3 regions of the Ligilactobacillus sp. JN-6 (Y).1 genome follow, and region 1 is predicted to be linked to each of the others. Evidence: predicted binding sites of a transcription regulator. Region 1 holds the regulator's gene; each other region holds the start of a gene.

What was found. The regulator Rex, encoded in region 1, represses fermentation and respiration genes when NADH is low (regulators of the CRP and FNR family bind a similar motif). The targets are predictions, from matches to a motif close to TTGTGAANTANTTCACAA.
Region 2: adhE (bifunctional acetaldehyde-CoA/alcohol dehydrogenase) is a predicted target of Rex. The motif match lies at 1,124-1,141, and genes of this name have one in related genera.
Region 3: AC3XNE_RS04605 (class II fumarate hydratase) is a predicted target of Rex. The motif match lies at 1,188-1,205, and genes of this name have one in related genera.

The regions. Positions count from the first base shown of each region.
Region 1 is NZ_CM176599.1:1,762,235-1,765,451, forward strand. Features, by position in the region: gene AC3XNE_RS08130 (ABC-F family ATP-binding cassette domain-containing protein) at 1-1,550, opposite strand, end outside; gene AC3XNE_RS08135 (redox-sensing transcriptional repressor Rex) at 1,725-2,357, shown strand; gene AC3XNE_RS08140 (CPBP family intramembrane glutamic endopeptidase) at 2,441-3,067, opposite strand.
Region 2 is NZ_CM176599.1:704,628-707,844, reverse strand. Features, by position in the region: gene mnmG (tRNA uridine-5-carboxymethylaminomethyl(34) synthesis enzyme MnmG) at 1-762, shown strand, start outside; gene adhE (bifunctional acetaldehyde-CoA/alcohol dehydrogenase) at 1,180-3,217, shown strand, end outside.
Region 3 is NZ_CM176599.1:981,194-984,410, forward strand. Features, by position in the region: gene AC3XNE_RS04600 (LysR family transcriptional regulator) at 70-963, shown strand; gene AC3XNE_RS04605 (class II fumarate hydratase) at 1,314-2,693, shown strand; gene AC3XNE_RS04610 (flavocytochrome c) at 3,029-3,217, shown strand, end outside.

The sequences.
Region 1 (3,217 bases):
GAGATCTCAATGATCTCATTAGCAGTTTGATTAATAAAATAACGGTCATGTGAAACGAAAAGAACTGTTCCAGTAAAGTCTTGGATAGCTTTTTCAAGAACTTCCTTACTGTTGATATCTAAGTGGTTCGTTGGTTCGTCTAAGATCAACAAATTATCATGCTGCATAGCTAACTTAGTCAAAAGAAGACGCGCTTTTTCACCGCCAGACAAATTCCGGACAATTTTTTTTACATCTTCCCCTCTGAATAAAAAGCCACCTAAGAGAGAACGGATATCTTTTTCTGGTGTAGTTGGATGTTCATCCCACAGTTCATTTAGGACTGTTTTTTGCGCATGCAAACCTTGCTGTTCCTGATCGTAGTATCCGTATTGAACATTAGCACCAAACTTTGCGGTACCTGAAACGAAAGGGATCTGTCCAATAATACTTTCTAATAAAGTTGATTTACCGATCCCGTTTGGGCCGACGACCGCTAAAACTTTATTTTTGCGCAATTCAACATTGATCGGTCCAGAGATCGTGTGGGCATCATGGCCAATATAACCATCGGAGACTGTTAACACAACAGAACCACTTTTTAAGCTTGGAGTGAAAGAAAAGTGTGGTCCTTTTTCATCACCTTCTGGCCTTTGAAGACGTTCCATCTTGTCCAATTGCTTCTGGCGGCTTTGAGCACGTTTACTGGTTGTAGCACGAACTAAGTTTTTGTTAACAAAATCTTGCAGCTTGTTGATCTCAACCTGCTGTTTTTCATAATCCTTCCAAGCTTGTTTTTGATCTTCTTTTTTTTGCTTCACAAACGAAGTGTAATTTCCAGGGTATGTTTTAGCTCGCTTGTGACTAATGTTGCAGACTTCTGTAACGATCTTGTCAAGGAAATAACGATCATGAGAAACGAGTAACAAAGCTCCTGGATATCCTTGGAGATAATTTTCCAGCCACTGTAATGTTTCAATGTCTAGGTGGTTTGTTGGTTCGTCCAAGACCAGTAGATCTCTTTTTTCAAGAAGCAAACGAGCCAAAGCGAGGCGTCTCTTTTGCCCACCTGACAAAGAAGATATTTTTTTGTCAAAATCTGCTTCTTCAAAATTAAAACCGTGAAGTACCGAACGGATCTCTGCTTGGTAGCCATAACCATTTTGTGCTTCAAAATCGTGCACCGTTTGGTCATATTGTTTTAATAAAGATTGATAAGTTCCAGAAGTATGATCTTTACTTTTGGCGATCTTATTTTCTAATTCATGGATCTGTTGTTCCATTTTGATCAAGCCCGAGAAGACTTTTAACATTTCATTGTAAATGGTATCTTCAGATTCTAAGCCGGTATCCTGGGCTAAGTAACCGATGGTCAATCCTTTTCGTCCAACGATTTGTCCTTCGTCAGGTTCATTTTCACCAGTGATCATTTTGATCAATGTAGATTTACCAGCTCCGTTCGGCCCGACAAGAGCGATCCGCGAATTGTCTTGGATATTCAGGTTTACGTTTTGAAAAAGTGGATCTCCAGCAAAAATACGAGCTACTTGTTGGACTTGTAATAAAAGCATAAAAATTTCACCTGCCTATTTTTATTCTACTAAACCATTTTAGCATACCTTGCAATATATCGTTGTAAATTTAAATTTTTCCAATTAAGTTGTGAACTAATGAACTTTTTGTTTGATTGTGAAATTTTATATGGTAAAATTACTTACGTGAGTATTTGTGAAAGGGGCATAAAAATGGTGAATGCAAAAATACCTAGAGCAACGGCTAAAAGATTGCCAATTTACTATCGCTATTTAGGTATATTATTTAATTCCGGTAAGAAAAGGATCTCTTCAACTGAATTAGCTGAAGCAGTTAAGGTTGATTCTGCAACGATCAGACGTGATTTTTCGTATTTTGGTGCACTAGGGAAAAGGGGTTACGGTTATGACGTTAAAAGTCTCTTAGACTTCTTTAAGAAGACGTTGAACCAAGACAAGTTGACTAATGTTGGGCTGATCGGTGTAGGTAATTTAGGACACGCGTTGTTGAATTATAATTTCCATGGCAGTAACAATGTAAGGATCAGTGCAGCTTTCGACATTGATGACCGGATCACCGGCACTATTCAAAGCGGTGTTCCAATTTACCCCATGAGTGAAATGAAGGAACAATTAGTTGAACAACAGATAGAAGTTGTTATTTTAACCGTCCCTTCTCCAGTCGCACAACGTGTTACTGATGAACTTGTTTCTGCTGGTGTTAAAGGTATTTTGAACTTTACGCCTTTACGTGTGACTGTTCAAGATAATGTACGGATCCAAAATGTCGATTTAACCAATGAATTACAAACTTTGATTTATTTCTTAAATCATGTCGATCAATAATTTAGAAAAGTGAGACCATTGATGGAGACAGTTTTAAAAAAATCGTAGAGACCTACTAGCTATAGCAAATCTCTACGATTTTTTTAGTGGATAAATAAAACAAAAAGGTTCATTAAAATATGCGAAAGCATGGAAGTCTGGATCCTACCTGTCTTTTGGTAAATGAAACAGAGTATCAAACCAATAGCGGTATAGGTCAAAAAATGACCATCCCCATGACCTAATGCAAAAAGTAGGCTGGAAAGTATTGCTGTTTGCCATGGCCTAAACCAAAAGACAAAATTTCCAAATAAAACCTTACGGAAGATCAGTTCCTCGATAAGTGGTTCTGTGATCACAATTACCAGTATATAGTACGGATACTTGGCGGCTACTGCCATTAATTGGCTAGTGTTTTCGGAAACTGCCGGCTGATGAAGGATAGCAGCCTCAAACCAAAGGAAGATCCTTTGAGTAATTAAAAGTCCGACCGTGCCGCTAAGCGACCATAGAAGCGACTTCCAAAAACCAGTTTTCTTATCTTCCAATAGATTAGTATATTTGAAATGATGCATTGACCAGATCAAACCAAGTGCTCCGAGAAGACTAAGGGTGGTCTGCACTGGATATAAAATATCATTATTGTGAATAAAGTGGAAGGCTACTTGTTGGATAAGGACTAAGATGAAATACCCTAAAAAAAGACTTAATGAATTAGATTTTAGTTTCAATTAGATGACTCCTTTGTACTGCTTCAGACATTATAGCATATTTTCTAAGAAAATTAGCACTCAGACAAAGAGAGTGACAAAAAGTACTTGCAATTTAGAAATAAAGTGTTTATTATAATAATTGTAATTGAATTAGCACTTAAGTGTGTT
Region 2 (3,217 bases), 1.1 Mb from region 1:
GGGATCGTTGCTGGTATCAATGCTGGTCGGCGCGCCTTAGGCAAAGATGAAATTACCTTGAAACGTAGCGATGCTTATATTGGCGTGATGATAGATGATCTGGTTACAAAAGGAACCAGCGAACCATACCGTTTGTTAACTTCACGTGCCGAATATCGCTTGATCTTACGACATGATAATGCAGATTTGCGTTTAACCGATCTAGGCCATGAAATTGGCTTGATCTCGGATGAAAGATATGCGCAGTTTGAAAATAAAAAGCAAATTATTGAAGCCGAGATACAACGTTTGACAAGCATTCGTATCAAACCAAATGACAAGGTCAATGCTTATTTGGAAGAACACGGTGAGCATGAACTAAGAGATGGTATTTTGGCCAGTGACTTTTTGAAACGTCCATACGTCAAATATAAGGATCTTTTGGAATTTATCCCTGCTCCAGAAAAGGAATTGGAACAACAAAGTATTGAACAAATTGAGATCCAACTGAAATATGCAGGCTATATTAAGAAGTCCATGCAAAAAGTTGAAAAACTAAAACGGATGGAAGCCAAAAAGATCCCTGATCGTCTTGATTATGCCGCTGTCGATGGTATCGCTACAGAGGCACGGCAGAAGTTGGAGAAGATCCGTCCAGAAACGCTGGCTCAGGCAGGACGGATCAGTGGCGTAAATCCTGCTGACATGTCGATCTTGGCTGTATATATCGAGCAAGGCAAGATCGCTAAACTTAATGATGAGCAAGAACAACGTGGTGCCTGATTTAAGGAGCTTGGAGAGAAGAAAATAAGGGCTTGAGCTCGGATGCTCTCGTTAGATAAAAGGAACACGAAATTTCCCGCTTTTTGAAGTGGTTGGTTTCGTGTTCTTTTTAGTTAAATACATGTGAAAACGTTAACATAAAGTGTGAAATTTGTTCGCCTATTTCTCAAAATGTAAAAATACTGATGTTTATTGATTTGTTTACATCACATTGTTTAAATACAAAAGCAAGCTTTTTCTCTGCTTTATTTGCCTTTAAATCAGGGATATGGCGGACGAATAAATTAAGCGTTTTCAAAAAATAATTCAAAAAACATTGTCAGAATAGCTTGAAAATTTTCTGAGAATGAGATATTATAACAAGTGAAATATTTCACAACAAGAATAATAAAAAATGGTGTTGGAGGATATTAAATTATGAAAACGGCAGAAAAGAATCAGGGTAAAGTCATTAAAGATCCACTCGATACACAAGGAAAAGCTAACGAATATACGGGGAAATTAGTTAACAAAGCTGTTAAAGCCGAAGAGGAGTATAGCGGTTTTACGCAAGAAGAAGTTGATAAGATAGTTGCTGCAATGGCTTTAGCAGGCTCGGAAAATTCGTTAACATTAGCACATGAAGCTGTTGATGAGACTCAGCGTGGTGTAGTTGAAGATAAAGATACGAAAAACCGTTTTGCTACAGAAAATATTTACCATACGATCAAAAACGATAAAACCGTTGGGATCATTGAAGATGATGTGATCCGCGGTAGTATTAAAATTGCTGCGCCTCTAGGAGTTATTGCTGGGATCATACCAACGACTAACCCAACATCGACAGTGATGTTTAAGGCTATCTTAGCATTGAAAACCAGAAACGCGATCGTCTTTTCTTTTCATCCACAAGCTCAAAAATGTTCAATGCATGCTGCGCAGATTATGTATAATGCAGCCATTAAAGCAGGTGCTCCTGAAAACATTATTCAGTGGATCGAAACTCCTTCACTGGAAAATACCACTGGTTTGATCAAAAACCAAAATATTGCTACTATCTTGGCAACTGGTGGTCCCGGCATGGTCAACGCAGCGTTGAGTTCTGGTAATCCTTCTCTTGGTGTTGGTGCAGGTAATGGTCCAGTCTTTATCGACCATACCGCCAGGGTAGATCGTGCTGTTGAAGACCTATTGTTATCTAAGCGTTTTGACAACGGGATGATCTGTGCGACAGAAAACTCAGCCGTGGTTGAAGCACCGATCTACGATGAGTGGTTACAAAAGATGCAAGATCGTGGCGCTTACTTGGTCCCTAAAAAAGATTATCAAAAATTAGCAGACTTTGTATTTAATGAAAAGCACGGTGTGAATGGTCAAATCGCTGGTAAGCCTGCACATTGGATCGCAGACCATGCAGGGATCAAGATGCCTGCAGACAAAGATGTTTTAATGTTTGAATTGGATCGGAAAAACATCGGTGAAAAACTATCTTCTGAAAAATTATGTCCAATGATCTCTGTTTATCGCGCAAAAGACAGGGAAGAAGGGGTTCAGATCGTATGCGAACTGCTCAGTTATCAGGGTGCAGGTCATAATGCCGCAATTCAAGTTGGGACCCAAGCTGACCCATTCATCAAGGAATTTGCTAACCGGACCGAAGTTTCTCGGATCTTAGTCAATCAGCCTGATTCATTGGGTGGTATCGGCGATATTTATACCGATGCAATGCGGGCTAGTTTGACACTCGGAACAGGTTCTTGGGGGGATAATTCATTGTCACATAACTTGTCGACAGAAGATCTGCTTAATATTAAAACGATCGCTAAACGGCGCAATCGTCCACAATGGGTCCGTTTGCCAGAAAATATCTTCTTTGAAAAAGACTCCGTCACTTATTTACAAGAAATGCCTGAACTGGAGAAGGCCTTCGTTGTTGCTGACCCCGGTATGGTCCAGTTTGGCTTTGTTGATAAAGTATATTCGCAGTTAGAACTTAGACCTGAACAAGTTAAGATCTCACTTTATGGAACTGTCGATCCAGATCCGACTTTGAGCCAAACTATTGAAATTGCAAAACAGATGCATCAGTTTAAACCGGATACGATCATTGCTATTGGTGGTGGATCTGCTCTTGATGCGGCTAAGATCGCCCGGTATATTTACGAATATTCTTATGATAAGGAAGGATTCTTAGACGACTATGACAAAGTCAGTGCTTTGTTTGTCAAATTACAACAGAAATTCATGGATATAAGAAAAAGGATCGTAACCTTTAAGCACCAGACACATACCAAGATGGTTGCTATCCCGACAACGTCCGGGACAGGTTCAGAAGTTACACCGTACGCCGTAATTACTGACGATGAAACGCATGTTAAGTATCCGTTAACTGACTACGAACTAACACCAGAAGTAGCCATCATCGATCCACGTTTTGCACTGACAGTCCCGGCACGAACAGTTGCCTTATCTGGAT
Region 3 (3,217 bases), 780 kb from region 1:
TAAATTAAATACTGATTTTGTTTTGAACTGGTACTGTTCAATATTTGTCCGATTTGCTGGAGGGTCAGGATGAAATTAAACGATTTAAATTACTTTTGCTATCTGTGTAAAGTTGGCAGTTTTACTGAAGCTGCAAGGCACTTTGACGTTAGACAGCCAACTGTGACTTTAGCGATCAAACGGTTGGAAAATAGCTTACAAACGCAGCTTGTGTCCCGAGATCACTCACAAAATTTCTTGAAAATAACGCCTTCGGGAAAAATATTATACGAGCATGCGGATAAAATTTTGAATGAAGTACACCTTGCCACCGTTGAGATCGATAATTTTTCTAAAGAGAAAATAAGGTTTGGCCTGCCTCCGATTATCGGGAATCTGTATTTACCACTAATAGCTCCTGAATTGAGTGAAAACAGTTTGTTGCAAAGCTTAGTTGTGGATGAATCAGGTTCTGAGCAATTGACAAATGATCTTTTGAACGGAAAGATAGATATTGCTTTGCTGGGTAGTTTTGCACCAATAAACGACTCGCGACTAGCCGCAACTAAGATCACCGACAGAGATTTTGCAATTATTTCTTCAAATAAGCACTGGTTAAAAAAGTATGATCAAATATCTTTCGCGGATCTAAAGAATGAGAAGTTCATAACATTGGATAGTAAATTCATCCACCGGCAAGTTTTGGAACATTATTCAAATGAGGTAGGGTTTACGCCAAATATTGTTTTTAAGACTCAAAGCATTTCAATTTTAAAAAGGATGGTTGAACAAAATTCGGGGGTCGCATTACTTGTAGGAGACGCGGTCGCTTTAGGAGATAAGTTAAAGAGTACCCCGCTGACAGCTACGTTTGCTGAAAAATTCAATATTTCAATTGTCACTAGGAAAAATTATCTTTTAAAGGACCGGGAATGGGAACTTGTCACCCAGTTATTAAAGATCAAAGATAAACTAAAAAGTTAATGAACAAGCCAAGAGGAAGGAGCCTGTTGGCTTTTTAAATATTGTGAAAAAATAATTATTTTTTATTGTATAAAACTATATCTGTGAAAATTAAGTGACAAATGCCTAGTTTAACAGAGTCATAAATTAAAATTATAACTCCTGTTACGTTTGACTATACGCTATTTTCACCGCTATTATTAAATTGTAAAGAAAGGAGTGCCCATTTTAGTTTTTACTAGTTTATGTGAATAAATTAACACATAAAAATTTAAACCGGGTGATTTTATTTAAAAATGATAAACGTGATCATGTAGAAGTTCTGACTTTTGTTGTTATGTAATATAAGACATTATAGGAGGTCAAGTATTATGGCTAAAGATATTAGAATAGAAGAAGACACACTAGGAAAAGTTGAAATACCTGCAGCTGCTTTATGGGGACCCCAGACCGAACGGAGTAGAAATAACTTTCCGACAGGCAGTTACATTCCGTTAGAAATTATCAAAGCACTTTTACAGATCAAAAAGGCCGCTGCTCAATCAAATGAAAAAGAAGGCCAATTGCCTGAAGAAAAAACTGGGCCTATTATCAAAGCTGTAGATTCTTTGTTGGATCTTTCTGATGAAAAATTGCGTGCTGATTTTCCACTTAAAGTGTATCAAACTGGTTCGGGTACTCAGACGAATATGAATGTCAATGAAGTTGTTGCACGTCTAGCAACTAAATTAGGTGATGGCACAGAGATCTTACCTAATGACGATGTTAACCGTGGACAAAGCTCTAATGATATTTTTCCAACAGCAATGAATATGACTGCCAGTGTGGCTGTCAAAGATCTGGAAAAAGCAGTTAGTCATTTGATCGATGAATTAAAAGTTAAGCGAGACAAGTATTGGAAGGTAGTTAAAGTCGGCCGGACTCATTTGCAGGACGCAACACCGTTGACATTTGGACAAGAAGTTAGTGGTTGGGTCAGCATGTTAGAACATGATCTGTCATACTTGCAAAAATTAGATGATACTTTACTTGAATTCCCTATGGGTGGAACTGCTGTTGGGACTGGTTTGAATGCGGACCCACATTTTGCTGCAAACATCGCAGACAAAGTGAGTGAAATTTATGGTCTGAAGTTTGACGCAGATACAAATAAATTCTATGGCTTGGAAGCACACTCAGGCTTGAATGTTGTTCATGGTGCAATGAAGACCTTGGCTGCAGATTGTATGAAGATCGCTAATGATGTTCGTTTCTTAGCTAGTGGACCGCGTTCAGCTTATGGTGAATTGAATATTCCAGCTAATGAACCAGGGTCATCTATCATGCCAGGGAAGGTCAATCCAACGCAAGCTGAAGCAATTACAATGGCAGCCGTTCGTGTCATCGGAAATGACGTTGTTGTAGACATGGCTTCCTCACAAGGTAATTTTCAGCTGAATGTTTACAAACCTGTTTTGATCCAAGCATTCCTTGAATCGGCTGATTTATTAACAGGGACGATTACAGGTTTTGCTGACAAGATGATACACGGATTAACAGTTAATCAAGAAAGAATGACTGAATTAGTTAAAAATTCTTTGATGACTGTGACAGCTTTGTCACCACATATTGGTTACCATGATAGTGCCAAAATTGCACAGGATGCAGACAAGAACGGCACGACATTAAAAGAAGCAGCCTTGGCATCAGGCAAGTTAACAGAAGAACAGTTTGATGAATGGGTAGACCCGTTAAAGATGACGAATATCTAAAAACAGGGTAGAGTGAAGCGGCAGAAAGTGGGCATTATCGTAGTCTAGTCATACAGCGCCAAAATCGCATTGTATGACTAGACTGGGGTAGGCGGAACTTTCTGCTTCATGGAACCTAACTAAGAAAACAGAGTGAAGTGTGGCGCTTAGAAAGTGAGCACTAGCAGATCTCTCCGCCATATTGCTCTTTTTGCAATGTAGTGGGGAAATTAGCTAGGTGGAACCTTCTGCCACACGGAACCCGACTATAAACAAGGTGGAAGTCAGGTAACGATCCTGACTTACCGGGTCAACAAAGAACATGATTCCTACTTTATAGGGGAGGAAATTAAAAAATGGCGAAATATATTTTTAAGCCAACAGATTTAGCAAAATTAAAGGATAACTATGACTTAGTGATCATCGGTTCCGGTGGAACTGGGATGGTTGCAGCATTACAAGCGAAAGAATTAGGGCTTTCACCGGTCATCTTGGAAAAGATGGACAAGATGGGTGGAAATACAAACCGTGCCTCTTCCGGTATG